DNA from 3 places in the Bradyrhizobium sp. AZCC 1588 genome. Region 1 is predicted to be linked to each of the others. Evidence: predicted binding sites of a transcription regulator. Region 1 holds the regulator's gene; each other region holds the start of a gene.

Evidence for each region. The regulator LexA, encoded in region 1, represses DNA repair genes until DNA is damaged. The targets are predictions, from matches to a motif close to TGTTCNNNNTGTGTTCNG.
Region 2: a site for LexA is predicted at 3,594-3,611, ahead of ruvC (crossover junction endodeoxyribonuclease RuvC). Genes of this name have one in related genera too.
Region 3: a site for LexA is predicted at 7,219-7,236, ahead of V1277_RS17445 (ATP-dependent Clp protease adaptor ClpS). Genes of this name have one in related genera too.

What each region holds. Positions count from the first base shown of each region.
Region 1 is NZ_JAZHSC010000001.1:6,484,518-6,494,261, forward strand. Features, by position in the region: gene V1277_RS30185 (ComEC/Rec2 family competence protein) at 1-1,872, shown strand, start outside; gene V1277_RS30190 (hypothetical protein) at 1,880-2,107, opposite strand; gene V1277_RS30195 (hypothetical protein) at 2,194-2,616, opposite strand; gene lexA (transcriptional repressor LexA) at 2,845-3,546, opposite strand; gene V1277_RS30205 (molybdopterin molybdotransferase MoeA) at 3,754-4,965, opposite strand; gene V1277_RS30210 (HAD family hydrolase) at 4,979-5,605, opposite strand; gene V1277_RS30215 (hypothetical protein) at 5,734-6,036, shown strand; gene V1277_RS30220 (S41 family peptidase) at 6,236-7,570, shown strand; gene V1277_RS30225 (DUF4336 domain-containing protein) at 7,738-8,427, opposite strand; gene V1277_RS30230 (hypothetical protein) at 8,604-9,737, shown strand.
Region 2 is NZ_JAZHSC010000001.1:2,184,878-2,194,621, reverse strand. Features, by position in the region: gene V1277_RS10280 ((2Fe-2S)-binding protein) at 1-385, opposite strand, end outside; gene V1277_RS10275 (methyl-accepting chemotaxis protein) at 709-2,466, opposite strand; gene V1277_RS10270 (YebC/PmpR family DNA-binding transcriptional regulator) at 2,664-3,410, shown strand; gene ruvC (crossover junction endodeoxyribonuclease RuvC) at 3,642-4,169, shown strand; gene ruvA (Holliday junction branch migration protein RuvA) at 4,474-5,091, shown strand; gene V1277_RS10255 (cytidine deaminase) at 5,133-5,552, shown strand; gene ruvB (Holliday junction branch migration DNA helicase RuvB) at 5,549-6,592, shown strand; gene V1277_RS10245 (metallophosphoesterase) at 6,740-7,651, shown strand; gene ybgC (tol-pal system-associated acyl-CoA thioesterase) at 7,856-8,308, shown strand; gene V1277_RS10235 (nuclear transport factor 2 family protein) at 8,432-8,899, shown strand; gene V1277_RS10230 (TetR/AcrR family transcriptional regulator) at 8,904-9,470, shown strand; gene V1277_RS10225 (glutathione binding-like protein) at 9,651-9,744, opposite strand, start outside.
Region 3 is NZ_JAZHSC010000001.1:3,722,369-3,732,112, reverse strand. Features, by position in the region: gene V1277_RS17490 (LLM class flavin-dependent oxidoreductase) at 1-309, shown strand, start outside; gene V1277_RS17485 (NADPH-dependent FMN reductase) at 485-1,099, shown strand; gene V1277_RS17480 (alpha/beta fold hydrolase) at 1,130-1,909, shown strand; gene V1277_RS17475 (Bug family tripartite tricarboxylate transporter substrate binding protein) at 2,017-2,994, shown strand; gene V1277_RS17470 (GyrI-like domain-containing protein) at 3,074-3,685, opposite strand; gene V1277_RS17465 (DUF6841 family protein) at 3,810-4,241, shown strand; gene V1277_RS17460 (methyltransferase family protein) at 4,359-4,829, shown strand; gene V1277_RS17455 (GYD domain-containing protein) at 4,971-5,255, shown strand; gene V1277_RS17450 (carboxylesterase/lipase family protein) at 5,425-7,005, opposite strand; gene V1277_RS17445 (ATP-dependent Clp protease adaptor ClpS) at 7,265-8,992, shown strand; gene V1277_RS17440 (type III pantothenate kinase) at 9,239-9,744, shown strand, end outside.

The DNA of each region.
Region 1 (9,744 bases):
ACGGGTTTTGTCGAGACGCGCGACATTCGCGAGCGCACCGACCGTTTTGTCCTTCGCGTCGTCACCATGGAAAGCGCGCGCGGAACGACGAAGCTGGAGCGGGTACGGCTCTCGGTAAGGAAGGGCACGGCTCCGCCGGTCGGCAGCTTCGTCGAGCTGAAGGCGCGGCTGTTGCCGCCGCTTTCGCCGGTGCGGCCGGGCAGCTACGATTTCAGCCGCGACATGTTCTTCGCCGGCATCGGCGCCTCCGGCTTCGTGATGGGCGCGATCAAGACCGCCGAGCCGCCCGCCGCGGGCGGGCTCCGCCTGCGCTATTCGGCCGTGATGCAAGGCCTGCGCGATACGATTGACGCGCGGATCAGGACCACGCTGGAAGGCGACAGGCGCGCGATTGCGACCGCGCTGTTGACCGGGCGGCGCGATGCGATCTCGCCGCCGGTGAACGACGCGATGTTCATCTCCGGTCTCGGCCATGTGCTGTCGATCTCCGGCTACCACATGGCCGTCGTCGCCGGCGTCGTGTTCTTTGCGGTGCGGGCGCTATTGGCGTTGTTTCCTGTGCTCACGGTCGGCCAGCCCATCAAGAAGTGGTCGGCGGCGGCAGCCCTCGTTGCCGCTGCGTTCTATTTGCTGCTGTCGGGCGCCGAGGTCGCGACGCAAAGATCGTTCTTCATGACGGCCGTGGTGCTGATCGCCGTCATGGTCGATCGCCGCGCGATTACGTTTCGCACGCTCGCGGTCGCGGCCCTGATCGTGCTCACGGTCGCGCCGGAAGCGCTGGTACATCCGAGTTTTCAGATGTCGTTTGCGGCGACGCTCGGGCTGGTGGCGCTGGTGCAGATCGGCATGCCGCGCCTGTTGGCGACGGCGGATCATACCGCAACGGCGCGCGTGGCGCTGTGGGGCGGCCGCGAAGTCACCATGCTGTTGCTGGCCTCGTTGGTAGCGGGGCTTGCGACCATGCCTTACGCGGCCTTTCACTTTCACCGGGTCACGCCTTACGGCGTGCTCGCCAACCTCGCGGCGATGCCGGTGGTCTCCGCGCTGGTGATGCCGGCAGGCCTGCTCGGCCTCGTCGCGATGCCGTTCGGCTTCGATCGACTGTTCTGGGCGATCATGGGCCTCGGCATCGACTGGATGATTGCGGTGACGCAATGGGTCGCGGCGTTACCCGGCGCGGTCGGCCGGGTGCCGGCCTTCGGCATCGGCCCGCTGATTGCGGCGAGCCTCGGCATCATCCTGCTCGGCCTGTTGCGCACGCCGCTGCGCTGGTCGGGTGCGGCGCTGGTACTATCAGCGGCGCTGTGGGCTGCGAGGGTGCCGCAGCCGGATATCCTGATTTCCGCCGACGGACGCCATGTCGGGGTGCGCGGCCAGGATGGCCGGCTACATTTGATGCACGCGGCCAAGGGGTCTCGGGACGTCTTTCTTTTGAAGGAGTGGCTGGCGGCGGATGCGGACGCGCGAACCGCGGCCGACGCCTCGCTCACGTCAGGTGTCTCATGCGACGATCTTGGCTGCGTGGTGCAATCCGCCGGCGGCGCCCTGATCGCGCAGGCGCTCAGACCCGAGGCGTTTTCGGACGATTGCGAGCGCGCAGCAATCATTGTGACGCTGCGGCAGGCCCCGCCGGCATGCGGTGCTTCCGTCATCGGCGCCGAACGACTGCGGCGGCAGGGCGCGATGACGTTGCGGCGCAGCCGGGAGGGATTTGCCGTCGAGGCGGTCAAGCCGAGGGGCATCGACCGCCCGTGGTCGCCGGCCATAGCCGACGAGAGCGAGGCCGACACCACGGTGCTTGCGCCGCGCGTCGTGCCACCGCGCAGCGTCGATGCCACGCCGGCCGAGGCAGACCTTCAGGCGGAGGAGTAGACGGTCTTCAGTGCTCGTCGACCGTGGGCTTGGCTGGTATTTCGAACGCGCCGAGATGGAATTCCTCGGGCGCGTCGGGCGCCGACGGCAGAGCGACCAGGGTGAACGATGCGTCGGGGAATTGCCGCCAGATTGCGAGATCTTCGGCCGTGATGGTGAGCCAGCCGTACCTGAACATGTACCGCCCGGGCTCAGTGACGCGCCCGGCTTTTTGCCACGTAACCTTGTTGACCACCGACTGCCCCCTGCGGTGCCGAGTTCTGAAAAATGTACCACCACGATCCGCCGGCCTGGACCGGCGGATCGTATTCGCGTGGGCGTTTATCCGGTCACGATCGATTCGGCCGGAGGCGCTTCCGTCACCTTCGGCGCGCGTTCGCCACCGGTCTGGACCACCGGCAATTGCAGCACGGTCGCGCGCTGGCCTTCGCAAAGCTGCGTCACCAGCACATGGCTTCCGTCGGGAAATTCGATCGCGTCATGGTGACGGTCGGATATATGGGGGTCGATTTGATTGAACTTGCCGACCCGCCAGTCGGTGGTTCGAGTCCAGATCCACCGGTTGTCGTATTTGACGTCCTCAGCGAACGCCAGTTCGGTGCCGGGAAGCATGCAGACCGCCACTGCAGGCTCGCGTTCCGACGCAAAGCCGCGGGTCGATGTACCGCGGAATGTCGTCGTGATCAGCGTCTCGCCGACCTCGGCAGGCCGCGTAGCCACAGCATGCAGGCTATAGTCACACATCGGATGGCTCCCTCGTTTGAGATAGCTGACCCGTGTCTAGAAGGAGGCACAGGCCTCTATCAGAGTGGACATGGCGCAGAGCCTTTTCTCTGTTCTGGGCAATTCTGCGACTGGCGCACTGCGCCACATTCACAAACGCGCTAACGTGCCTTAGTTCCACACGTGCAACAAAAAACCCCGGCCACGGGCCGGGGCTCTTTTCCGTCACGGCCCGGACGGCATAATGGGTCAGTATTTGCGGTACAGCCCGATCAGCTTGCCCTGAATCCGGACCCGGTTCGGCGGCAGGATGCGGACTTCATAAGCGGTGTTGGCAGGCTCGAGCGCAATCGAGGCGCCGCGGCGGCGGAAGCGCTTCAGCGTCGCTTCCTCCTCGTCGATCAGCGCCACGACGATGTCGCCGGTGTCGGCGGTTTCGTTGCGTTGGATCAGCGCCATGTCGCCGTCGAGAATGCCGGCGTCCACCATGGAATCGCCGCGCACTTCGAGCGCGTAATGTTCACCGGAGCCGAGCATGTCAGGCGGTACGCTGATGGTGTGGCTGCGGGTCTGCAGCGCCTCGATCGGCGTACCGGCGGCAATCCGGCCCATGACAGGCACGGCGACCGGGCGATTGCCGTCGTCCTCGGCGGCCGGCGCGCTCACCGTGCGCTTGCCGAGCGTGCCCTCGATAACGCTCGGCGTGAAGCCGCGGCGGCTGTTGGCGGCGGCTGCGAGCTCAGGCAGCTTGATGACTTCGATGGCGCGGGCGCGGTTGGGCAGGCGACGGATGAAGCCGCGCTCCTCCAATGCCGTGATGAGGCGGTGGATTCCGGATTTCGAGCGCAGATCGAGCGCGTCCTTCATCTCGTCGAAGGAGGGCGGCACGCCGGCCTCTTTCAGCCGTTCATTGATGAAACGCAGAAGTTCGTACTGTTTGCGCGTAAGCATCGCGAGCAATCCCCCGGTTGGCGTCGTCTCGTTCCGAATCTTCAGAGCCCAGATCGTGGAGTCCCCAAACTCTCAATCAAAGACACTAGCAGTCGAAACAAATCATGAACGGACACTATATGTTCGATATGTGTTCCGCAACCACTTAATTTCAGGTGAACGCATTGCGGTTCCGGCCCAAAGTGCTGTCGGAGCGCGGTTCAGGCGTCATTCCGGCAGCCGGAGCAGCTCGCAAGGCGAGCCCTTTGCGGCAGCCGGCGCGAACGGCGGACGTATCACAAGTGCCCGTGCCGCAGCGAGATTCCCTGATAGCGACGAGTCCTGATGGTTCACCGGCACGGCGACCAGCGTGCCGTCGTCGCGCGTTTCGAGGTAGGCGCGAAGATAGTCTTCGCGCTGGTCGTTGGCGGCGAGATCGCGGCCGAGCAGGGCGCTTTCGCGCGGGTGATGGATGGTATCGCGGCCCGATAGAGCGCGAATCAGCGGCACCAGGAACAGGAAGCCGCAGACATAGGAGGAAACGGGATTGCCGGGCAGGCCGATCACCCGCATCGCCTCCAGCCTGCCATGCATCATCGGCTTGCCCGGCCGCATCGCGATCCGCCAGAACGCGATGGCGACGGCCTCGGCCTCCAGCGACCGCTTGACGAGGTCGTGGTCGCCGACCGAAGCGCCGCCCATGGTGATCAGGATGTCGGCATCGGCCTTGCGGGCACGGCGGATGCCTTCCGTGGTCGCGGCGACGGTGTCGGCGGCGATTCCGAGGTCAATGATTTCTGCCCCTTCGGCTCGCGCCAGCGCCCGCAAGCTGTAGCCGTTGGAATAGACGATCTGGCCGGGGCTGGGGCTTGCGCCCGGCATCACCAGTTCGTCGCCGGTCGCCAGCATCGCAACTTTCGGGCGACGGTGCACTGCAAGCTCCGGGTAGTTCATGCCGGCGGCGAGTGAGAGGTCGCGGTCGGTGAGGCGGCGCCCGCGTTTGAGGAGGACGTCGCCTTCGCGGAAATCAACGCCCGCGGCGCGGATATGCCGCCCCGGAACGGCAGCTTCCGTGATGGTGATATGATCGCCTTCGACGCCAGTGTCTTCCTGGATGATGACGGCGTCGGCGCCATCGGGGATCACGCCGCCGGTAAAGATCCGCACCGCCTCGCCCGGGCCGACCTTCCGCTCGAACGGACGGCCGGCGGCGACCTCGCCGATCACCTTCAGCCGTGCGCTGACATCGGCGGCGTCAGCCGCGCGCACCGCATAGCCGTCCATCGCCGACATCGCCTGCGGCGGCTGTGTCCGCCGCGCGGCGACGTCGCGTGCGAGAATGCGGTGATACGCGTCATCGAGCGCCGCCATTTCTTCGGGCAGCGCCTCTGCACCGGCAAGAATCGCGGCAAGCGCATCGGCAACCGGCATCAACGCCACGGGCAGACCTCCTTCAAATTCCAAGTGCGGTCAGTGCCCTCGCCACGTCATCCGTCGATGTCACGTGGATGGCAGAAAGGCCGCGCGCCCGCGCACCTTCGATATTGGCAGCCGAGTCGTCGAAGAACAGGATCCGCGACGCCGGCACGCCGATCGCTTTTACCACATGATCATAGGCTTCGGCGTCGGGTTTGCGCAAACCGATGCTGGAGGACAGGAATATCTCGCGGAAATGGCCGAGCACATCCGCATAGGCCTGCGAAAAATGCGTGACATGGGCCGGATTGGTGTTGGAAAAAGCATAGAGCGGCAGGCGTTTTGCTGCACGCGCCAGGAGCGGCGAAATTCCGGGCATCTCGCCGGTGAAGATCGCGTTCCAGCCTTCCAGGAACTGCGCGTCGGTGATGCCGATGCCGAGCGACTGGCGCAGGCCCGCAAAGAACGCCGCATCGTCGATCCGGCCGGTCTCGTGGTGCTTGAAACTGTCGTCCATCACAAAGCGTCCGGCGAGATCGGCAGGCGGGCAGCCCGCATGCCCTGCCCAGCACGTCATTACCTCTTCGAAACTGATGTCGAGCACGACACGGCCGAGGTCGAACAGCAAGGCATCGACGGAATGGGGCACTGGCGGCGAATTCATGGCAGTCGTTTACAAAACCGGACCGGCCTCGGCAACGGCCACGGTGATTTGCGTCGCAGCCCAATCCGGCGCTTAAGCCCGTACGCCGGCTGTGCTAAGGCTTGGGACCAATTTCAGGGAGTAGTCGCATGCAAGTTGTTGGCAGAATCCTGGGCGCTGTCGCCGTGATCGCTTTTTTGGCCGGATCCGCCGCCGCCCAGCAAGGTCCCGCCAGATATGGCGAGGAGGACAAGCCCAAGACGCCCTCGCAAATCGCGGCCGAGAAGGACGCCGAGCGGGCCTACCGGAGATCGCTCGGCAACATCCCCGAGCAGCAGAAGAATTCGGACCCCTGGGGGACGATGCGCGGCGACAGCACACCGCCGAAAGCGGCGGCCAAGGCGCCGGCAGCGAAGTCAAAGGCCAAATCCGCCGAAGGCGCCGCAAAGTAGAAGATGCCGGCTAGCCCGGGCACGATGAACTCGCCATCTAACGTGATGATTTCATTCACACTCTGAAAGCGACCGTATTGCCCCGGGTCGGCGTGCCTTGATCCGACCAAAAAGCCATTGTGAGTTGGCGGGGCTGGGACAGGGGCGCCGATTCACAGGGATGGTGTGGGCGTCCGTAGAGATAGAGGGACGCCCCACGATGCGCAGGAATTTTGCCTTTCTTCTCGGCACGGTGACGGGTGCGTGTCTGACCGCTCTCGTGATCGGACCTCAAGGGGCGCATCTGGTGGCGGCGGCAAAGGCCGCGGCCCGTTCCGACACCTACACCCAGCTCAATCTGTTCGGCAATGTGTTCGAGCGGATCAAGACCAGCTATGTCGAGAAGCCCGACGATTCCAAGCTGATGGAAGGCGCCATCAACGGCATGATTTCAGCGCTCGATCCTCATTCGCGGTACATGAATGAGAAGGGCTGGAGCGACATGCAGGAGACCACCCATGGCGAGTTCGGTGGGCTCGGCATCGAGGTGACGATGGAAGATGGCCTCGTCAAGGTGGTGACGCCGATCGACGATACGCCCGCGGCCAGGGCCGGCATGCTGTCAGGCGACGTGATCACCCAGATCGACGACGAGGTCATCCAGGGCATGACCCTCGAACAGGCGGTAGGCCGGATGAAGGGCCCCGCCAACAGCAAGATCCGCCTCAAGGTCGTGCGCAAGGGGGCCGCCGCGCCGATCGACGTCGCCATCGTGCGCGAGATCATCCGGGTGCGGCCGGTCCGCTTCAAGGCCGACGGCGGCGACATCGGTTACATCAGGATCACCCGCTTCAACGAGCAGACCACCGACGGCTTGAAGAAGGCGATCGCCAGCATCTCGAAGGAAATTCCGCCGGAAAAACTCGCGGGCTACGTGATCGATCTCCGCAACAATCCCGGCGGGTTGCTCGACCAGGCGGTGTCGGTGTCGAGCACCTTCATGAACCGGGGCGAGGTGGTCTCGACGCGTGGCCGCACTTCGGAGGAAACCCAGCGCTTCACCGCGCGCGGCGGCGACATCACCAAGGGCAAGCCGCTGGTCGTGCTGATCAACGGCGGCTCGGCTTCGGCGTCCGAAATCGTGGCCGGCGCGCTGCGCGACCACAAGCGCGCCACGCTGATCGGCACGCGCACTTTCGGCAAGGGCTCGGTGCAGACCATCATTCCGCTCGGGCAGGGCAACGGCGCGCTGGCGCTGACCACGGCGCGCTACTTCACGCCATCGGGCCGCTCGATCCAGGCCCAGGGCATCGCGCCCGACGTCGAGGTGCTGCAGGATGTGCCCGATGAACTCAAGGGCCGCGCCGAGCTGAAAGGCGAAGCCTCGATGCGCGGCCACCTCGCCGCCGACGGCGCCGAGCAGACCGGCTCGCAAGCCTACGTCCCGCCGAACGAAAAGGACGACAAGGCGCTCAACGCCGCGTTCAACCTGCTGCGCGGCGGCACCGTGAATGCAAATGCAGTCACGGCCGCGAAACGGGCGGTGCCGAATTAAGCGAAGGCTGCGCCGAGCGGATTGAAGCGTGAAGTTGGGGCAAGATGCCCGCTACGTCATTGCGAGGAGCGAAGCGACGAAGCAATCCATTCCTTTCTTCGCTCGGTGCGATGGATTGCTCCGCGACATCCGGGACTTCGGTTGTTCCCGCCACTTGTGCTGCTGAATCACGCGATCAACCAGCCAAAAGCACGGCGCAGGTATGCTCGGGCATCCTGCTCTATTGGTGTTCCGTGGGCCATCAGCACCTTCTCGGCGGGCCATGCGAGAATGTGTTGCAGGGAGTCTCGCGCGACGCGGCGGTTGGCAAACGCGAAGCGAAACTTGCGCGGCACAGACGGCTCAGGCCCCGTCATCAGGTCCAGTTTCGCTACGATAGCTCGCCAGCCGGAGAGCCGGTCGGCAGGGATCTGCTGGATCAGATCGGTAAAGAGCACGGTGCCGCTCTTGAAATGAAAGAATACGGCCTCCGTAGTGATCAGGTTGCCGTGCATCAGAACCTGATCGATCTCCCCGATCCAATCCGCGCTGGGCACGCTTCCGAGATCAGCGTCAAATATTATGTCCTCGCGTTTCCTTCGCAATCCGGGCGGGGCGTAGACCTTGGCGCTGGGGTAGGCGTGCTTCCACTCTTGAAGAAACAAGTGATGAAGTGAATTTGGCGCAACGATGTGCCGTACTCGACCGATAGCATCCACTTCTGCGCGCAGGCCATCCGTGAGATGTATCGGTGACCAGATGAATAGGCCGCCGTCTGATAGACCGATTGCGGCCATCCGAGTGGGGTAATGAAATCCAGCTACTGCAACGTCCGGTCCGTCCGCAGTCCAGATCTTCTGACCGAATTCCTTCAACATAACCGATCTAACTCAATTATAGCGACCCGGATCAAGATCCCCGTTTTAGCCAGGCGACGAAAAGGCATCGTCAAGGCGCGGGTGGCGATCCGCAAACGACACCACTTTTTTGAAACTCTCATCTCCACTCGCTCGTAGTTCGCGTTGAAGACCATGCGCGTTCGAATGGAGCAGTCATGTCGAGAAGATGGATTTTGCCGGCCCTGATCCTGTCGGTTTGTTCGAGCGGAGCCCTGCAGGCCAATCCGCTGGATTCACCTGGCGTCGTTTATATCGACGGGCTGCCGTGCAATCGCGCGTGCCAGTCCTACATGGCCTGGTCTGATCAGGCATTATCTGCCCGGCACCGCGCGGTTCGCGAGACTGATGTTGTGGTGCCGGCTGAGGCCGAAGCCGCAAGACACGCCAGTCCCGCTCGCGTGACGAGGCAGGGCGCACCCGTTTCCCGCACCGCGCCGCGCGGCAGCAAGGCGGCGTCCAGCACGAGGCCGTCGAACGCCAAAAAGGCCGCCGCTCCCGCTCTCGCAGCAGCCAGGAAGAACATTCCGGCGGCCACGGCGTCAGTGGCTCGCGAAAAGACCGTCGCGGGTGGGCAGCCGCCGGAGCGCCAATTGGAAATCCCTGATAGCCCCGAGCCCGGTAAGGCAGCCGCCGTCGCTGCGTCGCAGCCTGCGGAGACTCCCAAGCCTGAGGTGGAGGCTCCCAAGCCGGAGGAGAAGTCGGAGGTCAAATCCGAGGTCACCCTGCCGCCGCCGGCCACGCTTGAGATCGCCGCGACGCCTGCCACACCCGAGGCGACTGCGTTGCCTCCCTCGGTCGGCGTTGCTCCCGCTCCGGCCTCTCGAACCATACAGCAGCAGCTTGTGGAAGCGACGGGATTGGCCGATCTCGTCACGGCGATCGGGACAGGGAGGGAAGCGGCCAACAAATCCGACAATCCGGAAGCAGCGCCAGCCGACGTGAGCGATACCGACAAAGCGGCATACGTAGCGCCAGACGACCCGGATCTGGTCGCGCTTGTGCTGGCACGTCCGGAGATCAATTCGTTGTCCGACCTGAACAACAAGAGCATTGCGATCGAGGAGAAACAGTCCGCATCGAGCGGACGCGTCAGCGCCGCGTTCATGGCGGCGGGAGCCGCAGAAGTTCAGTTCAGCGAAGGACAACGAGGGGCGATCGACCGGCTGATCAGCGGCGAAGTCCCGGCCGCGGTCCTGACGCTGGCCTCGCGCGAAGCAGCAGAGGGGTTTCCCGACATCGAAGGCTTCAGGACTTTCCGGGTGCCGCTGTCGCTGAAGGCGCGGCTGTAGACGTCGT
Region 2 (9,744 bases), 4.3 Mb from region 1:
CGGCCGTTTTGGCCTTGCCCTCGGCGATCAGCCCGGCGGCCGAGCAGATCTGTCCCGACGTGCAGTAGCCGCACTGAAATGCATCATGATCGATAAAGGCCTGCTGCAGCGGATGCAGCTCGCCGTCATGTGCAAGGCCCTCGACGGTGATGATTTCGGCGCCTTGCTTCATCACCGCCAGCGTCAGGCAGGAATTGATCCGCCGCCCGTCGACCAGAACGGTACACGCGCCGCATTGTCCGTGGTCGCAGCCCTTCTTGGTGCCCGTCAGGTCGAGATGATCGCGTAGCGCGTCGAGTAACGTCGTCCACGGGGCGGCCGTCAGTTCCATGCGGTTGCCGTTGACGGTCAGCCTGATCGGAATTTTCTCCGGCACGGTGACCATCCGCGTTGCACGCCTTGCTGCGCCAGATCGGGCCATTTTTGACCTCCGCCTGCTTGATCTCCGCCTGTCTTATCTCGACCTGCCTTGGCTGGTGCGCGAGGGGCCTGCGCGGGGACGATCCAGCCTGCTTGACCTGGCGCGCTGAGGGAGCCGTCAGCCGCGGTTCCACGCCTGCCTATCAACGAGTTCGAACAAGGAAGGTTCAGGGCGAAAGCGCGATAGCCGCAACCGCTTCACGGCACGCTTTTCAGGCAGCCATCGGCGCAATCGCGCGAAACGGCGCATGCCATTTGATGCGATATGCGCGGTGAGGGCGAGTGTGGCTAAAGCCGGTAGGCCGTGCGGAAGCCGCCCCAGTGGCGGCCCTTGACGCGGATCGGCACGTCGATCTCGCGCATCATCACGGTGTTGCCGTTGCCCATGTCGCGGGCGTAGCTCTGGATCAGATAGGCGCGCTGATTGCGCCCGGCGGCGAGTCCGGCCGGATCGTTGAAGATACGGCGGTTGCGGCTGTTGGCGGTATTCCAGGTGACGTCGCCCGGGCGCTGTGGGTGCGAATAGATTTTGTTGTGCACCGGCAAATAGCCGTTGGTGTCGATCATGGCGCAGAACGCCATCCGCTTGTCCTTGGCAAGGAACGCTTCCTGGAACGGCGGCAGCGCGCGATCGGCCCAGTCCAGGATTTTGGTGCGATATTGCACCGGGTTGCTGCCTGGTATCTCGACGTAGTTGGTGTCGAACATGTCTTCCATTGAGATGGCGCCGCTATCGATCCCGTTCTCGAAGATTTTCTTCAGCGCGGCGCCGGCTTCCATCGCGCGGGTGACCGCCTCGGTGTTGTCGTCCTGGATCGACCACAGCTTGTCTTCGATCTTCTCGATCAGCGCGGCATTCGTCCGCTCGAACCGGGCCTGCGTGCCGGCCTTCGAGCGCTCACTGACGCGAATGCGGCAAGCGCCGATATCCTGCAACGTCGCCTCAAAACTCTGGCCCTGCGCCAGCCTTTCGGCGTCTGGCCCGCTGACCAGGATGCCATCGATCGAAATCTCATAGACCGGCGCCGATATCACGCCGCGCGGCGTCTGGATTTCGATCTTGAGGCTGCACGGTAGTTTTTGCTGTTCGCGGCGCTCGGTGCGATCACCCTGGCGCAGCAGCACTGCGCAACGCGCCTTGAGCTTCTGCGCAAACGCGGTGACGGCCCGTCCGGCCTTGGCGACGCTTTCGCCATGGGCCTCGGCTTCCTTGGTGGCGCTGTCGATTTCGGTGGCGCTGGCGCCGACGGAAGCGATGAAGCTCGAAGCGGAGGCCGCATTGTCGGCCATCTCGCCGGTGGTCGCGCTCTGCTCGGCGACCGCGCCGTTGACGTTCTCGAACACCGGGCGGATCGCCTCGATCGACTGCGTGATGCGATGCACGGCATCGACCGAGCCCGCGGCATCCCGCTGCAGTGCCTCGATCTTCTTCGTGATTTCCTCCGTCGCGCTTTGGGTCTGCACCGCGAGCGCCTTCACTTCGGTGGCGACGACGGCAAAGCCGCGCCCGGCTTCGCCGGCGCGTGCGGCCTCGATGGTGGAATTGAGCGCCAAGAGCGTGGTTTGCCGCGCGATCTGCGCGATCAGGTTGACCACGTTGCCGATCGCGGCCGATGATTCCCTCAGGCGGTCGACATTGGCGCCGGCTTCGCGGGCGGCCTCACTGGCTTGGTCGGCGAGCTTGCCGGCGTCGCGCACCTGGGAGCCGATCCCTTGCGCCGATTGGGTGAACTTGTCGGCGGCGTGCGAAAACGTCGTCGCCGTGCCCTGTGCAGCGCTGGTGCGGCTCGTCAGGGCGTCGGTGCGCTGGCGAATGGTGGAGAGCGTCGCAGCGGTCGCCTCGGCGCCGCCGGCGACCGAATTGGCCGCCCGCTCGAGCTGGCGGATCATCGCGCCGAGTTCGAGTTCCAGAAGTTCGAGGATGGCCTGGGCCGAGTCGCCATCGCCCGAGACGGCCTCCGTCACGGCGCCGGCCGTCTGAACCTTGGGCTGGACGGCAGGCAAAGCCGGTTCCGCCACCTGCTTTTTGAACAAACCGAAGGCCATGGAGTCCCTTAAAAGTTGAGGGCGCGTGCGAAATCCTCTCATCCGAGCATGAAATCATGGTTAACAACTGCCTGATATTTCGGCGCGCGGCAGTACCGGCATACCCGGATGGGACGTAAATCTTTGATTTCAGCCGGTTGCCGGCCTATAAGGCCGCGCTTCACCCCTACACCCCGGATGAATCCAAGAGACTCCGCATGGCCGGCCATTCCCAATTCAAGAACATCATGCACCGCAAGGGCCGGCAGGATGCCCAGAAGTCCAAGCTGTTCAGCAAGCTGGCGCGCGAAATCACCGTTGCCGCCAAATTGGGAACCCCGGACCCGGCCATGAACCCCCGGCTCCGCGCGGCCGTGATCGCGGCGCGGCAGGAAAACATGCCGAAGGACAATATCGAGCGCGCCATCAAGAAGGCGATCGGCGGCGAAAGCGAGAGCTATGACGAGATCCGCTACGAGGGCTACGGCCCCGGCGGCGTCGCCATCATCGTCGAGGCGCTGACGGACAACCGCAACCGCGCCGCCTCCGACATCCGCTCCTATTTCACCAAGTCCGGTGGCAATCTCGGCGAAACCGGCTCGGTCGCCTTCATGTTCGACCGCACCGGCATCATCGAATACGACGCCAGCAAGGCCTCCGACGACGCGATGCTGGAAGCCGCGATCGAGGCCGGCGCCGACGACGTTGTATCCAGCGAAAGCGGCCACGAGATCTACGCCTCGCAGGAAACCTTTCGCGAGGTTGCGAAAGCGCTGGAAGCCAAGTTCGGCGAAGCCCGCAAGGCAGCGCTGACCTGGAAGCCGCAGAACACGGTCGCGGTGGATGACGAGACCGGCGAGAAGCTGTTGAAGCTGATGGACCTGTTGAACGAGCACGACGACGTGCAGAACGTCTACGCCAATTTCGAGGTTTCCGACGCGCTGGTCGCCAAGATGGGCGGGTAGGGTGTCACGTGTCCCGGACGCGGTGCAGCCTAGGCGATGCGAAGCATCGTCCGGTAGCGCTGCTCAGTAGAGCCGGGACCCATGCTGCTGAGTACCGTGCGGATAGATGGGCTCCGGCTCTGCGTCGCGTCACTTCGTGTCGCGCCGCGTCCGGGGCACGGCCAGCCTCATCCAGGGGATTTCCGTTCTCTTTATGTTTCGTTCATCCGGCTCTGGCGTTATCACTACGCCATGACATCCCCACCGATTCGCCACCCCGTCCGGATTATCGGCATCGACCCCGGCCTGCGCCGTACCGGCTGGGGCGTGATCGAGACCGAGGGCAACCGGCTCGTCTTCATCGGCTGCGGCTCGGTGGAGCCGCCGGACAACCTGCCTATAGCGAGCCGCCTGCTGGCGATCCATGAAGGGCTTGCCACAGTCCTCGGCGATTTCAAGCCGGCGGAAGCCGCAGTGGAGCAGACTTTTGTCAACAAGGACGGCGTCGCCACCCTGAAGCTAGGCCAGGCCCGCGGCGTCGCCATGTTGGCGCCCGCGATGTTCGGCATATCGGTTGCGGAATACGCGCCCAATCAAGTGAAGAAGACCGTGGTCGGAGCGGGCCACGCCGACAAGAACCAGATCGCGGTGATGCTGAAGATATTGCTGCCGAAGGCCGAGCCCAAATCCGCCGACGCCGCCGACGCGCTGGCGATCGCGATTACGCACGCCCATCACCGCCAGGGCGCAGCACTGCGGATGAAAGTGGCGAGCGCATGATGGGCTGCCGCCGCGTCAGGCCAAGTGAGGGAAGCACACTCGTCAGGCTCCCTCCCCCCTTGCGGGGGAGGGTTGGGGAGAGGGGTAAGCCGCGGGTTCCGACCGAAGATGCGCGACGACAATGTATCAACGAACTTAGCTACACAGTCGATGAGGGAAGCGCTGGCCTCGCTGTACGTCAGGCAATCGAGCAAGCGGCACCCCTCTCCCTAACCCTCCCCCGCAAGGGGGGAGGGAACCCCTTAGCCGGTGCGTCCCTCACTTTTGTCGGCGCCGCCATCGCCTTCGAATCCGGGACGTCACAATGATCGGTAAACTCAAAGGCCTGATCGATTCCTACGGCGAGGATTTTGTCATCCTCGACGTCGGAGGCGTCGGTTATCAGGTGCATTGCTCGTCGCGCACGCTGCAGGCGCTGCCGTCGCCCGGCGAGGCTGCGGTGCTCTCGATCGAAACCTATGTCCGCGAGGATCAAATCAAGCTGTTCGGCTTCCGCACCGATACCGAGCGCGAATGGTTCCGCCTCTTGCAGACCGTGCAGGGCGTCGGCGCCAAGGTCGCGTTGGCAGTGCTGTCGACGCTGCCGCCGGCCGAACTCGCCAATGCGATTGCGCTGCGCGACAAGGCCGCGGTGTCGCGCACGCCGGGCGTCGGCCCCAAGGTCGCCGAGCGCATCGTGTCTGAATTGAAGGACAAGGCGCCGGCGTTCGCCAATGTCGATCCCGCCGTGGTGCATCTGGCCGGCGCCATCGACAGCGACCGCGCACCGCGCCCGGTCACCGACGCGATCTCGGCGCTGGTCAATCTCGGCTACGGCCAGCCACAGGCCGCCGCCGCCATCGCCACCGCCTCGCGCAGCGCGGGCGAGAATGCCGAGACGGCTCAGCTTATCCGGCTGGGCCTGAAGGAACTGGCGAAATAGACTATGTTCGCCACTGACTGTCGAAGGAATGCGTTGCTGCCATGTTGAGCGAGAAAGACCAGGAACTAATTGCTGCCGCGATTGACGCGATCAGGCCGCGTTATCGCAATAAGTGGCAGGAGGTCGGCGCTGCGATGCGCACCCGCGACGGCCGCATCGTCACCGGTGTGAATATCGACGCCTATATCGGCCGGATCGCCGTCTGCGCGGAGGCGATCGCCATTGGGCGCGCCATCACCGAAACCGGCGATCGCGGCATCGAGACCATCGTCGCCGTGCGCCATCCCAAGCCGGACGAGCCCGGCAGTATCGCCGTGGTATCGCCCTGCGGCATCTGTCGCGAACTGATCCACGATTACGATGCAAAGGCGCGGGTCATCGTTCCCGACAATGGCCGCGAGCCGAAGGTCGTCACCATCGGCGAGCTTTTGCCCAACAAGTACCGGAGGGGCAACGGGTGAACACCCCCTCCCGCATCGTCACCCCCGAGCGACGCAGCGACGATGTCGGCGACACCGCGCTGCGTCCGCAATTGCTGTCCGAATTCGTCGGCCAGGCGCAGGCACGCAAGAATCTCTCGATCTTCATCGAGGCCGCGCGCAAGCGGGGCGAGGCGCTGGACCACGTGCTGTTCGTCGGGCCTCCCGGCCTCGGCAAGACCACGCTGGCGCAGATCGTCGCGCGCGAACTCGGCGTCGGCTTTCGCGCCACTTCCGGTCCTGTCATCGCCAAGGCCGGCGATCTTGCCGCACTGCTCACCAATCTCGAAGAGCGCGACGTGCTCTTCATCGACGAAATCCATCGCCTCAGCCCAGCCGTCGAGGAGGTGCTGTACCCCGCGATGGAAGATTTTCAGCTCGACCTCATCATCGGCGAGGGGCCGGCGGCGCGTTCGGTCAAGATCGATCTCGCAAAGTTCACTCTTGTCGGCGCCACGACGCGCGCAGGGTTGTTGACCAATCCGCTGCGCGACCGTTTCGGCATTCCGATCCGGCTGAACTTCTACACCGAGGAAGAGCTGGAGAAGATCGTCAGCCGCGGCGCCCGCGTGCTCAACATCGGCATGACGCCTGACGGCGCCAACGAAATCGCGCGCCGCGCCCGCGGCACGCCGCGCATCGCCGGCCGCCTGTTGCGCCGCGTGCGTGATTTCGCGTCCGCAGCCGACGCCAGCTCGGTCGACCGCGCCATCGCCGACCACGCGCTGAGCGCGCTGGAAGTCGATGCCGCCGGCCTCGATGCCATGGACCGTCGCTATCTGACGACCATCGCGATGAACTATGGCGGCGGCCCGGTCGGCGTCGAGACCATGGCGGCGGCGCTATCCGAGCCGCGGGACGCCATCGAGGACATCATCGAGCCCTATCTGATCCAGTGCGGCTATCTGCAGCGCACCCCGCGCGGTAGGCTGCTCACCTCGCACGCCTTCCGCCACCTCGGCCTCGCCGAGCCCGCCCGCGATCCCGCGCAGTTCGGCTTGTTCGGCAACGGCGACGATTGAGCGCTTCGAACCCGATCATTCCGGCGGTGCACTAAGGGCAGAATCGCTGGTGAGAAGCTGCTGGAGGTCTGCTAACGTTCTGCACAAACGCACCCCAATTCGGGCCCAATCCGCCACCATGTTGGCGCTGCATCACGATTGGATCACATGTTAACACGCCGTCATTTCTTGAAGTCCATGGGTGGCCTGGGCGCGCTGGGCGCCTCAACCACCGCTTACGGGTTCAGCGCGCCGGTCGTCCGGCTTCGCGTCGTGCGGTACAACATCTCGCCGCCACAATGGCCGGCAGGTCTCAAGCTCAGGATCGCCGCCATCGCCGACCTCCACGCCTGCGATCCCTGGATGTCGCTCGATCATATCGGTGAGATCGTCGAACGCACCAATACGCTCAAGCCCGACATCGTCGTCATGCTCGGCGACTACGTGGCCGGACATCGCAAGGTGACACGCTTCATTCCCGACGCCGAATGGGCGGGAGCGTTGGCCGGATTGAAGGCGCCGCTCGGCGTGCATGCGGTGCTCGGCAATCACGACTGGTGGGAAGACAAGGAAGTGCAGCGCAACGGGCAGGGGCTGCCGAGCGCGGGCCGTGCGCTGGAAGCTGTCGGTATCCCGGTGTACGAAAACGACGCGAAGAAACTCACCAAGAATGGCCAATCGTTCTGGCTTGCCGGATTGGGCGACCAGCTCGCTTACATTCCGGCCCGCCGCTTCAGGCCGCTCAAGCGGATCGGCGTCGACGATCTCGGCGCGACGCTGGCGAAGATCACCGACGATGCGCCGGTGGTCCTGATGGCGCACGAGCCTGACATCGCGCGCCGCGTGCCCGCGCGCGTTGCGCTGCAGCTCTCCGGACACACCCATGGCGGCCAGGTGCGGATGCTGGGCTGGTCGCCGATCTCGCCGTCCGGCCAGCAGCTCGCCTATGGCCATATCAAGATGAACTGCGACGTCGTCGTCTCCGGCGGCCTCGGCTGCAGCATCATGCCGTTCCGGCTCGGGGTGCCACCAGAGATCGTGCTGGTGACGGTGGGGGCGGGGCGGCCGGCGGTGGCGTAAGTTGAAGCAGTCCGGTTACCTGTGCATTCAGCCCTGAAGCTGATACTCTCTCCCGATGGATATACCCGTCGAAAGAGCTAGGAAGTTCTCGGAGCTTGAGCGTCTGATCGAAGAAGGTATGGCTGACGTGAAAGCGGGCCGTATTGTGCCCTGGGATCTGAAAGAGTTTCTCAGGCTGGCTCGCGAGCAAGTAAATCATTTGAAATGACTCCTTACCTCGACGGCGAGATCCGCGACGGCCGCCATCACATGCAGGTCCGTGTCTATTACGAAGACACCGATTTTTCAGGCATCGTCTATCACGCCAATTACCTGCGCTTCATGGAGCGCGGGCGCACCAATCATCTGCGGCTGATGGGCGCCTCGCAGCATGCGCTGTTCGAGCAGGCGCAGGAGGAGATGCCGGGCTTTGCCTTCGTAGTCCGCTCGATGCAACTAGACTTTCTGCGGCCGGCGCGTATGGACGACGTGCTCGACGTGGTGACATGGCCGGTCGCGGTGAAGGGCGCTTCCATCACGCTGGCACAGGAGGTGCGGCGAGGCGAAGACGTCCTCGTCAAGGCGGAAGTGCGCGTTGCCTTCATCAGCGAGGGACGGGCGAAGCCGATCCCGAAATCGCTGCGGCTGTTGATGAAGGCTGATCTGGCGCCGGAGTAATTCTTAGTTTTGACGCGTTTTCTTTACGCGAACCGGCATCCACTTCGCTCGAAAACGCTATGGATATTGACTCTCTGTACCGATCGGTACAATGTGTTGGGGTTAGCAATCCGGAGAAACTTCATGTCGCGTCCGCCGCTGCCGCCCTTCACCCGTGAAACCGCAGCCCAAAAGGCGCGCATGGCCGAGGACGCCTGGAATTCGCGCGATCCGGTCCGGGTATCGCTGGCCTATACCGAGGACAGCCGCTGGCGTAACCGTTCCGAATTCTTCCAGGGCCGCGAGGCGATCGTCGAATTCCTCACCCGAAAATGGGCGAAGGAGCATGACTATCGCCTGATCAAGGATCTCTGGGCGTTCGATCAGAACCGCATTGCCGTGCGCTTCCAGTATGAATGGCGCGACGATGCCGGGCAGTGGCATCGCTCCTACGGCAACGAGCAGTGGGAGTTCGACGAACATGGCCTGATGCGGCGGCGCGAGGCCAGCATCAACGATATCGCCATCAAGGAAAGCGAGCGCCGCTTCCATTGGCCGGCCCCGGGTCCGCGCCCGGCGGATGTCGCGGGGCTAAGCGAGAATCCGCTATGATCAGATGCTGAAAAGAGGCGTCGAACGTGGAGAGGTACTGCGCGCGCTCGGCGAGGTGTTTCGCGCGCATGGCTACGAGGGCGCCTCGCTGACGCTGATCACGGAAGCCACCGGGCTCGGCAAGGGCAGCCTCTATCATCTATTCCCCGGCGGCAAGGAGCAGATGGCCACCGAGGTGCTGGCCGAGATCGACGGCTGGTTCGAACTTCATATCTTCGCGCCCTTGCGCACCGCCGACGATCCCGCGCGCGCCATCGCTGCGATGATCGCGGGCGTCGATCAATATTTCCACTCGGGCGATCGCGTCTGCCTGGTCGGCATGGTGGCGCTCGGCTCGGCGCGCGACAGTTTTGCCGAAGCGGTCGATGGATATTTCGCGCGCTGGCAAACGGCGCTGGCGTCGCTGTTGCGGCGATCCGGGCTCACGACCAGCCAGGCACAGCGACGCGCCGAAGATGCGCTCCTCACCATCCAGGGCGCGCTGGTCCTGGCACGGGCGCGCGGCGACGCCAAAATCTTTCGCCGCGCGTTGAGCGATCTGACGGCGCGGTTGCTGGCGCCGCCGGCGTGACGGCTTTGCCGTTTGCGTTCCCCGGATGCTGCGCAGCGCCATAAGCGCGTTTACGCGCGTCTTCGACACGCTATGGCGGTGAGCGGCAGTTCCGGGGTCCACTGCATGCCGTGAAATAGGTCCCGGCTCTGCGGTGCATCACCAAGGGGTGCTGCACCGCGTCCGGGACACGAGGGCGCCTTACGCCGCTGCCTTATGCCGCGCGAGTTCGTCCTTGTAGAGTTCGAACTCCTCGGCGACCGCCTTCGCAATGCTCGGGCGGGCGCGCAGCCGC
Region 3 (9,744 bases), 2.8 Mb from region 1:
CGCGAGGAATCCCATGCCGCGAAGGCAGCGACTCTGAAAGTTGTGGCTGGCGATCCGCGCGTTGTCCAAGGCACATCCTCATTGCTCGATGCGCCGAGGGCTGGGGCCGGCTTTTCACTGCACGACGACGACTACATCGCCGGCACGCCGGCGCAGGTCGCCGAACAAATCATCGATCAATGCCGCAAATGCGGCGCGGGCCATTTTCTCGCGATGCTGGGAAGGAGCTTTACGCCGCGCCGCCGGGAAACACTCGCTCTATTCGGCGAGGAGGTAATCCCCCAATTGCGCCGAGCTGAGATCGCTTGATGCGAGCTAGCGCAGTGTCTTCGTAGGGTGGGCAAAGCGGAGCGTGCCCACCGCTCACGAGCGGTGCGTGTTGTGGTGGGCACGCTCCGCTTTGCCCACCCTACGCAGCTACGCAGGTCGCCCGATTGGATCGGGCGAGCATTTCGGCTTGCAGGCGCAACAACTGGAGCGAAGCATGATTCAGGATAAGCCTCTTATTCTCGGGATAGGAGGAACCCCGCGGCGCGGGTCATCGTCCGAACGCGCGCTCGTGATCAGCCTCAAGGCCGCCGAGGATGAAGGCGCAAGGACCCTTCTTCTCTCCGGCGCAGAACTGCTTCTGCCGATGTATATGCCCGGACAGCAACAGTCCGATCAGGCTTCGCGTCTCCTGGCCGCGCTTCGTGCCTGCCACGGCATTATCATTTCGTCGCCTGCCTACCACGGATCGATATCCGGACTGATAAAGAACGCGCTCGACTACGCGGAAGAACTCAGAACGGATACACGCGCCTACCTGGATGGAATTCCCGTTGGCTGCATCGCCTGTGCTGGCGGGTGGCAGGCGGTTGGGCAAACATTAGCCGCGCTTCGGACGGTTGCTCATTCCCTCAGAGGCTGGCCAACGCCGCTTGGCGCCATGTTGAACACATCCGGCGCGCTGTTCGACGCCGAGGGAAACTGCACAGATGCGGCAACCAGACGTCAGCTTGAGACGGTGGGGCAGCAGGTGATCGACTTCGTGCGCATGCAATCTCGCGGCAGATTGGCAGCGCACTCTTTTTCGACGGATACGATGGTCCAACCGTAGCGCCAGTTCGCTGCCAGGAAGGAGTTTGACGTGGTATTCGAAACGATAAAGCTCGAGATCGATGGCGTTGACACGGTCATAAAAGTCATCGGGAGGGGTCCGGCCGTCCTGGCGCTTCACGGAGCGGCAACGATCGAGGGGCAAGAATGGGCGCGCGGTTTGGCCGACAGGTTTCGAGTCTATCTGCCATTCCACCCCGGCTTCGGCGAAAGCGGAGCTGCGCCGCATATCTGCGGGATGCAGGATTTGATCGTCCATAATTTGCGACTCATCGCAGCATTGGAGCTGGATCGGCCGCACCTCGTGGGTCATTCCATGGGCGGCTGGATGGCGGCAGAAATGGCGGTGGTCGCCGGCGAACGTTTTGCTCGTCTGGTGCTGAACGCGCCTGCCGGGCTCAACCATCCTGATCATCGCGGCGCCGACCCCACCAAAGTCGCTCCGCAAGATTTGCCTGGCTACCTGGCGCATCGAACGGAAATCGCAGCCCAATACTTTCCCGGAGGCTCGCTTGCACCCCCGCCAGAGCAGTTCATTGCGGCAAGGGAAAAGGAAGCCAAGGCGCTGAGCAACATTCAGAAGGCCCACGGCATGGGACACCCGAATCTCCGTCGATGGCTAAGCCGGATACCCAACGAAACGCTCGTCGTGTGGGGCGACAGGGACAGGATCGCACTTGCCAGTCAGGCGGAACTCTGGGCAAGCGCGATTCCAAAAGCACGCACTCGTATCGTGCCCGGCGTTGGGCACTTCGCCATGCAGGAAGACCCCGCCTGTGTCACGGCGATCGGCGATTTCCTCGCGGGTTGAAAGTGACTTACCCCGCCCGCTCTCTTTCATATGCGGAACGGGATCCTGCGGATGGATCGAGCGATCCATCGCTATTCCTTCAAATAGTAAGACCCAGGGAGATAATCATGAGAGCCATTGTGGTCGCGATCGCCTTCACCGCGGGCCTAATATCCACTTCGCTGGCACAGACCTCGCTAGCACAGACCTGGCCCAGCCAGTCCATTCGCCTCATTGTCAACTTTCCCGCGGGAGGAGCAGCAGATCAGCTCGCGCGCCTTGTAGGTCAGCCTCTCAGCGAAGCTTTCGGTCAGTCGGTCGTGATCGAAAACAGGGGAGGCGCTGGCGGAAATCTGGGCGGAGAATTCGTGGCGAGGTCGGCGCCGGATGGCTACACCCTGCTGATGTCTTCAGGCGGAATGGTGGCGATCAATCCGCATCTGTATGCCAAAATGCCATTCGACCCCACGAAGGACATCATCCCCGTCGCGTCCGTTGCACGCGTGCCTTTCTATCTCGTCATTCGGGCGGACAGTCCGGTGCGGGATTTCAAGGAATTCATTGCTGACCTGAAGGCCAATCCGGAAAAGCGGAATTTTGGATCGCCCGGTATCGGCAGCTCTCCCCATCTTGCGGCAGAAATGTTGAAGAACATGACCGGCACAAGCGCAGTGCACGTGCCGTACCGCGGTGCAGCGCCTGCGCTCAATGACCTGCTCGGGGGGCAACTCGACTTTCTGTTCGATCCCGGCATCGCCATCGAGCACGTGAAAGCCGGCAAGCTGCGTGCTCTTGCGATCGGAAGCCCCCAACGATCGCCGCAACTTCCGAATGTACCCACGCTCGACGAACTCGGCCTGACCGGCTTTGATGCGGATGCCCTATTCGGCATCTACGCGCCAGCCGGAACATCACCCGATGTTGTCGCGCGTTTGAACAAGGAAGTTAATCGATCGCTTGCAACCGCCGCGTTGAGCGAGCGTTTCGCGACCCTCGGAAACATCGCCGCACCGATGTCTCCGGAAGAGTTCAAGGAAAAGTCCCGCAAAGACTCCGAGCGGTTCGGCGCGATCATACGCGAGCGGGGCATTCGCGCCGCCAACTAGCTGCAAGTTTCGTAGCCGGCCTCTGTGGCGCTTGACGTGCTGATCAGGCTCCACGCCGCTTGGAGTAGTTCACGGACTTTCACTTCTGCCGCACGGGTTGGCGGATCACGGTCTTGAGCTTTTCAGGCGCCGTCTTGCGAGGGTCGCTCAGATAGACCTCATGATGCCGACCGGCGAAGTCGTAGCCGCCCGAAGGCATGATCTCCCGGTGCAACCTCGCGAGCAGCGGTCCTTCGTCGTCGTAGCTGCCCACGTGCAGTGCCTGGAGGCAGAGACCTTCCTCCAGGCTTTCGAGCCGCAGACTGTCAGGAAGCGCGCCGAGCTTCTCTCGCGCCTTGATCCTGGCAGCCAGGAAGGTTTCGTCATCCACATAGTCCGGCACCATGATCATCATGGTCCACTCCCACTCGTCCTTGCGCCGAGCGGAGAAGCTCTCGGGATCGGGAGCTGACCAAAGTCCCTCCAATGGCATCACGACGAAGTCTTTCCCGTTTGCCTTGCAGGAGAATTTGATCGTAAAGGCCGTCGCGTAGAGGCTTTCCACGGCCAGCCTATAAGCTTGCGCGGTGTTCGGGTCACCATGACCATCTACCATGAGGTAGGAAACCGGCGGCACATCGATCGTCACGAAGCGGTTAAGGGGAGCGGTGAAGAGCGGCTTCCTCACCTTCTTTAGATCCAGCTTCTCCATCTACCCCTCACAGCATTCTGAACATGTTTGGCGGCCGGACCCGGCCAGTCTTGCTAGACCACACTAAACCATCTTGCGCAGAATGCGTTGAGCCAAGAGAGCCATAGTGAGGAGGCGGCACCTTATGGAAAAGAACGTAAAGGACTTGTTTGAGCGCTATGCGCACCTGTTCCGAATGGCGCTCAGGGATCAAGTGGATATGGACCAGGTGACGTCTTCATACGCCACTTCGTTCGTTGCTGCCTCGCCGGCTGGCGTCAGTGTCGGCCGGAATGACGAGCACTTGAAGCAGATGATGCAACAGGGGTTTGAACATTATCGCCGGATCGGTACCAAGGATATGCGACTTCGCAATGTCCGCATCGCACCTATCGACGAGCACCATTGCCTGGCGCACGTCGCTTGGACCGCCATCTACGACCGTGGCAGCGAAGTGGATGTTTCCATTGATTTTGAGGTCCATTACCTGGTGCAGCAGCTCGAAGACACACCAAAGATCTTTGGATGGGTGTCAGGGGACGAGCAAGCCGTTCTGAAAGAACACGGCATCGTCTGAGTTCCGCTTCCGCCCTTCGCGCCCCGGTGCAACCAGCAGATCTCGGGCTGGCTGCGATTTGTGCTATGCTTGCAAACAGCCTTCAGCCACATCAAACGCTGTTTCACCGGTCCCGTTATGGCTGACATAACAGATACCGCTGGTGTCATTGTCCGGCCGCCGATCGCGTGGGCGCTCGCGGTGCTCGCCGGGTTCGCGCTCAACTGGCTCATGCCCTTGCCGTTCTTGCCGACCGCGCTACCTGCAGGCTGGCTAGGCGCAATAGTGTTCGCCCTCGCGTTGGCGCTGGTCGCGTGGGCGATCTCTACCATGACCCGGGCCGGCTCGAACGTGCCCACCAACCTGCCGACCACGACCATCGTGGAGGCTGGCCCCTACCGCTTCACGCGAAATCCCATCTATCTCGGCATGGTGCTGGGGCTGATCGGCTTGGCCATTGCCTTCAACAGCTTCTGGCTGTTGATGACGCTGGTGCCCTTCGCGCTAGTCATCCGCTACGGTGTGATCGCCCGCGAGGAAGCCTACCTCGAGCGCAAGTTCGGGGACGTCTATCGCCGCTACTGCGCGCGGGTACGGCGCTGGCTATAGGGCTTGTCGGCCAGGACCAGCGCCGGGGGAACCCGTGCCTCGCCGTTCCCGCTCCGTAAATCGGCATGGGCATGGGTCGTGGGAAGGCGTATATTTGTGTGGTCCTTCGCGCAAAATGATCAACCTCTCGTGGAGGTGGCCATGAAATATGTGCTGCTTGGTAATCTGAGCCCGGAATGGGCAAGCAAGCAATCGGAGCGGATCGGCAAGGCCAAGACAAAACTCGACAAGCTAGGCATCAAGGTCGAGTCGATCCACTACACGCAGGGCTACTACGATTTCGTCGACATCGTCGATGCCCCGAATGAGGCGGCGATGCTCGCGTTCTCCGTCTGGTACGCGACGCAAGGTTTGGGCCGGATCCAAAGTATGCCGGCCTTCGACACCAAGACCTTCGAAGCCGCGATCAAGGACGCAGCGGGCTAGGCGTCGAGCAGTGGTTCACGGCTTTCCTGCGAACCACCCGTTCGCTTGTGCAAGCTGGGTGGAGCATTCTTCCCGGGCCTGGTGCTGAGCTTACCCCGGAGTGATCGAAAAACCGGCGCGGCACGGTCGATGAAGATTGGGCATGATGCCGCCAGCCGCTACGCAGCGACTACTGCGGTGGTACAGCCTGCCTCTCGACCGCGCGTTCGATCAGATCGAGCCGCGATTTCCAAGGGTCGGCTTGCACGACCGCTGTGGCGTCAGGCGTGAACATCATCAGCTCGGACTTTGCGGGATCGAAGGGCGGCCATGTGGGCAGGCCGCTGCGGTTCGGATCGCCGGTTTTGGCGAACTCAGCAATGTAGCCCATAAATAGATCAGCCATCGCGCGGTCCTTTGCCGTTGCGGCCGCACCGTACGTCGCAGCTAGCGTGCCGAAGAGATAGGACACTTCCTTGGCATGCTCCGCGGTGCCTTTCGGCCGCAGCGATTCGGCGACATATCCAAACCGGTAGAGCCACGCCGGCTGGCCGGCTGCGGTCACCTGTTTCGCGACGAAGCGAGCTGGCTCATGCATCGTGATATCCACCGCGATGTTCTTGATCGCGGCGCCCGGGTCCACCGCGCTTGCGAAATATACGGCGTTCGCGACCGGCGCATCCGCGCCGAAGAACGACAGGGGATTATCCCGGGGCGGAAACACGACCGGCAAATCGTCGCTCGTCGTACCGATCAGCACCGGCACCTTGGCCGCCGTGCGCTTGCGCAACGCCTCGCCGGGCATGTCCATGCCGGTCACGATCTTGCCGTCGACGATCGGGCCGCCGGCATAGGTGTCCACCTTTCCCAGCAACGCCTCCACGCCGAGGTCGCTACTGACTTTCTGCGCCGGCAGGGCCCGCAGCGCCGCAAGCACGTCGGCGCCGCTTCCGGTGATACCCACGCTCTGCACAAAGGCGACGCCGGCCTCTTCGGCCCGCGCACGCGATGCTCCGATCCCATAGGTGCGGCCGCCGCCCGACATGACCACGGCGCGATGAAACAAGCCGTGCGCCGCGGGCCACGCCAAGTGATGCATCACGGAAACCGCACCAGCGGACTCGCCCGCGATCGTCACCTGCTTTGCATCGCCACCGAACTGAGCAATGTTACGCTGTACCCATTGCAGCGCGGCGAGTTGATCGAGGAAGCCGTAATTGCCGGGTGCTTCTTCGTCCGAAGCCGTCAGCGCCGGATGCATAAAGAACCCGAGCCGCCCCAGGCGGTAATTCAGGGACACCACGACCAGGCCCTGGCCTGCGAGCGCACTGCCATCGAAGGTCGGCGCGGATGCTCCGCCAGCGATGAAGCCGCCGCCGTGAATCCACACCAGGACCGGGAACCGATCGCCTGGCTTGAGCGCGGCCGGGCGCCATACATTCAAGAACAGGCAATCCTCGTCGAACTTGCCACCGCTCGCGGCGGCAGCGCCCGGTGTTGGCTTCTGTACGCAGTCGGAGCCGTATTCAGCGGCCTGACGTACGTCGCGCCAGGCCGCAGCCGGCTGCGGTGCGCGCCAGCGCAAAGCCCCAACCGGCGGTGCTGCGTACGGAACACCCTTGAAGGCAGCAACGTCGTTCGAAGCGACGCCCCTTATTATCCCAGCTTCGACGGTCACAGTCGGTGCGGTCTGGGCCGCAGCAGGAGAGAGCGCGCCGAGCGCGCTGGCCGCCGCTACAAGCAGAACCTTGCGGTAGAGTCGTCCGTTCATGGCGCTTCCAATCACGCCTAACGGGGGATGTCCGGAGACGTTCCGAGGCGGCGGCGCGCAGGGCCCCTGGGATGATGGCGAACGACGGCGTAGGACTGGCCGCTAGAAGCCTCTGTAGCGGAGCAACTCGCGCAGCAAGAATGGCGGTGACTAGCGACACAACCCGATGTATTCATGGCGATTCTCTGACCACTTGACGTGGCGCGCTGCCTATGTTCTCTTTTTGTTCTTTGGGCAACGCGTACGAGGTTTTTCTTTCATGCATGACATTTGCACTGACGCCGGGTCGATCACGCTCTTCATTCATAATGACGACGATACGCCCGTCGAATTCGTCCGGCAGCTCCTTCGCAACGTCTTCGGCAAGTCGGAACGGGAAGCGATCGCATTCACCGCGCTGATCGAGAACGAAGAGAAGGTGGCCTGCGGCCCCTACCCGGGCCCGGTCGCCAAGGCGCTGCTGGATTCGGCACGGCAAAGCATCGGCGCCGCCGGTCATGGTTTGCTGATCACCAGCGAAACCGCGACCACGAAAGGCGCATGCGATCTTTGCGGAGCACCGGCGGCTGGCAGTGAAATCCGGCTTGCCGGCAGGACAGCGTGCCTCTGCAACAGCTGCCTGCTTGCCGTCAGGCGCGCATCGGAGGCCGTGCCTGGAGACGAGTTCAAATACGCCTGGCTCGCGCTTGACTGGCATTTTGCCGGAATCCCGCGAAACCAGCTGGTGACGAGAGCGCGGCAGTTTCCCGGCCACATGCGCGCCGACGTCCAGGTCGCGGTCGACCAGTTGCTCGCCTCGCCGCTGCACTTCTTCGGCATTCACGAGGAGTATCGCTATGAGACGCTGGTATTTGCGGCCCTGATGAAGGAGAGCCGGAACGCACCCACGCTTGCGCCGCCGCAGTACCACGACGTCGAAATCGGTGAAGCGCAGCCGGTGAAATGCCTGCATAACGGACTGTGGCTGTGCAGCGCCGGCGAGCTCCGCTACGCCGTGCTGCTTTCGTTTCATCGCGAATACCAGCATGAGGCTGCGATACGCATCGAGATCGCCGTGCCGGCCGGCGCCGCCGGCGACGCACTGGTGCAACGTTCGTTCGCCGAGCTTGAAGAGGCGGTGCACGCCGCGCGTTCCTATCGCGGCAAGATCCTTTCGCTCGAAGGTGGATCCGACTATCGCGGACGGTCGAGCGGGGTCATGGTGCACCGGCTGCCGGCAGTCGGACGTGAGGAAGTCATCTTGCCCGAACAGACGCTGAAGCTGCTCGATCGCAACGTCATGGGCTTTGTCGGCAATCGCGCCGCGCTTCGCAAGCTGGGCCAATCGACCCGCAAGGGCATCCTGCTTTACGGCCCGCCGGGCACCGGCAAGACGCACACGATCCGTTACCTCGCGACCAATTTGCCCGGACATACGACGTTGATCATCACGGCCGAGCAGGTGGGGTTGCTCGGCGCCTATATGAAGCTGGCGCGCCTGTTGCAGCCGACGATGGTCGTGATCGAGGACGTCGACCTCATCGCCCGCGATCGCGAAGAGATGGGATCGTGTGAAGAGCCGCTGCTCAACAAGCTGCTCAACGAAATGGACGGGCTGAAGGAGGACTCCGACATCCTGTTCGTCCTGACCACCAACCGGCCGGAGCAGCTTGAAGGCGCGCTGGCCGGCCGGCCCGGACGTATCGACCAGGCGATCGAAGTGCCGCTGCCCGACGGCATCGGCCGCAGCAAGCTTGTTCAGCTCTATGGCAAGGACCTGCCGATGGATCAGACCATCATTGATGAGACCGTGAACCGCACGAAGGGCGTCAGCGCCGCGTTCATCAAGGAATTGATGCGGCGTATCGCGCAAACGAGCATTTTTCGGGATGGCGGTTCGACGGTCGAATTCGGCGACATCAGCGAAGCGCTGGACGACATGTTGTTCACTGGCGGCAGACTCAACGTCACGCTGCTCGGCGGAGCGCAGGAAATGGCAGGCTCTTGATCGGACTTGGCTTGCGAGGCGGAATAACGCGGCACATGTAACAAGTGTATGCCAACGGAGTAGCGTGATGTCGGAGCAGAGGCGTCGATTGAAGGAAGGTTTCCTGAAGTCGACGATCCCGTGCCGGTGCGGTAGAACAGGTTATGATGCCGGAGCCTTTCATACGCTACAATTGATAATTTTGCGCTTGTCTGCGATCTTGCGCCGCGCCCAGATAATGTGAAGCTGTAACGTAGGACTTGATCGATGCTTCTAGCAATTGAGCAGGGAAACACCAACAGCGTGTTCGCGGTTCACGACGGCGACCATTGGATCGCCCAATGGCGATCGGCTACCGAGCCTAGCCGTACAGCCGATGAATACGCCGTGTGGCTGTCGCAGCTGATGGCGATGCACAAACTTGAGCTCAGCCTTTTGAATGCCTGTGTGATATCGAGTGTAGTGCCGCAGTCAATCTTCAACCTGCGAAACCTGTCGCGTCGTTACCTGCACGCCGAGCCGTTGATCATTGGTGAGAATACTGAGCTGGGCATCCAGGTGCGGACCAAGAAGCCCTCGGAGGTCGGATCGGACCGTCTGGTCAATGCGCTCGGCGCGCTCAAGCTCTATTCCGGGCCATTGATCATTGTCGACAGCGGGACCGCCATCACGCTGGACGTGATCGCGAGTGATGGCGGCTTCGAGGGAGGTGTGATCGCGCCAGGCGTCCACCTGTCGATGGAGGCCCTGCATGCAGCCGCCGCGAAGCTTCC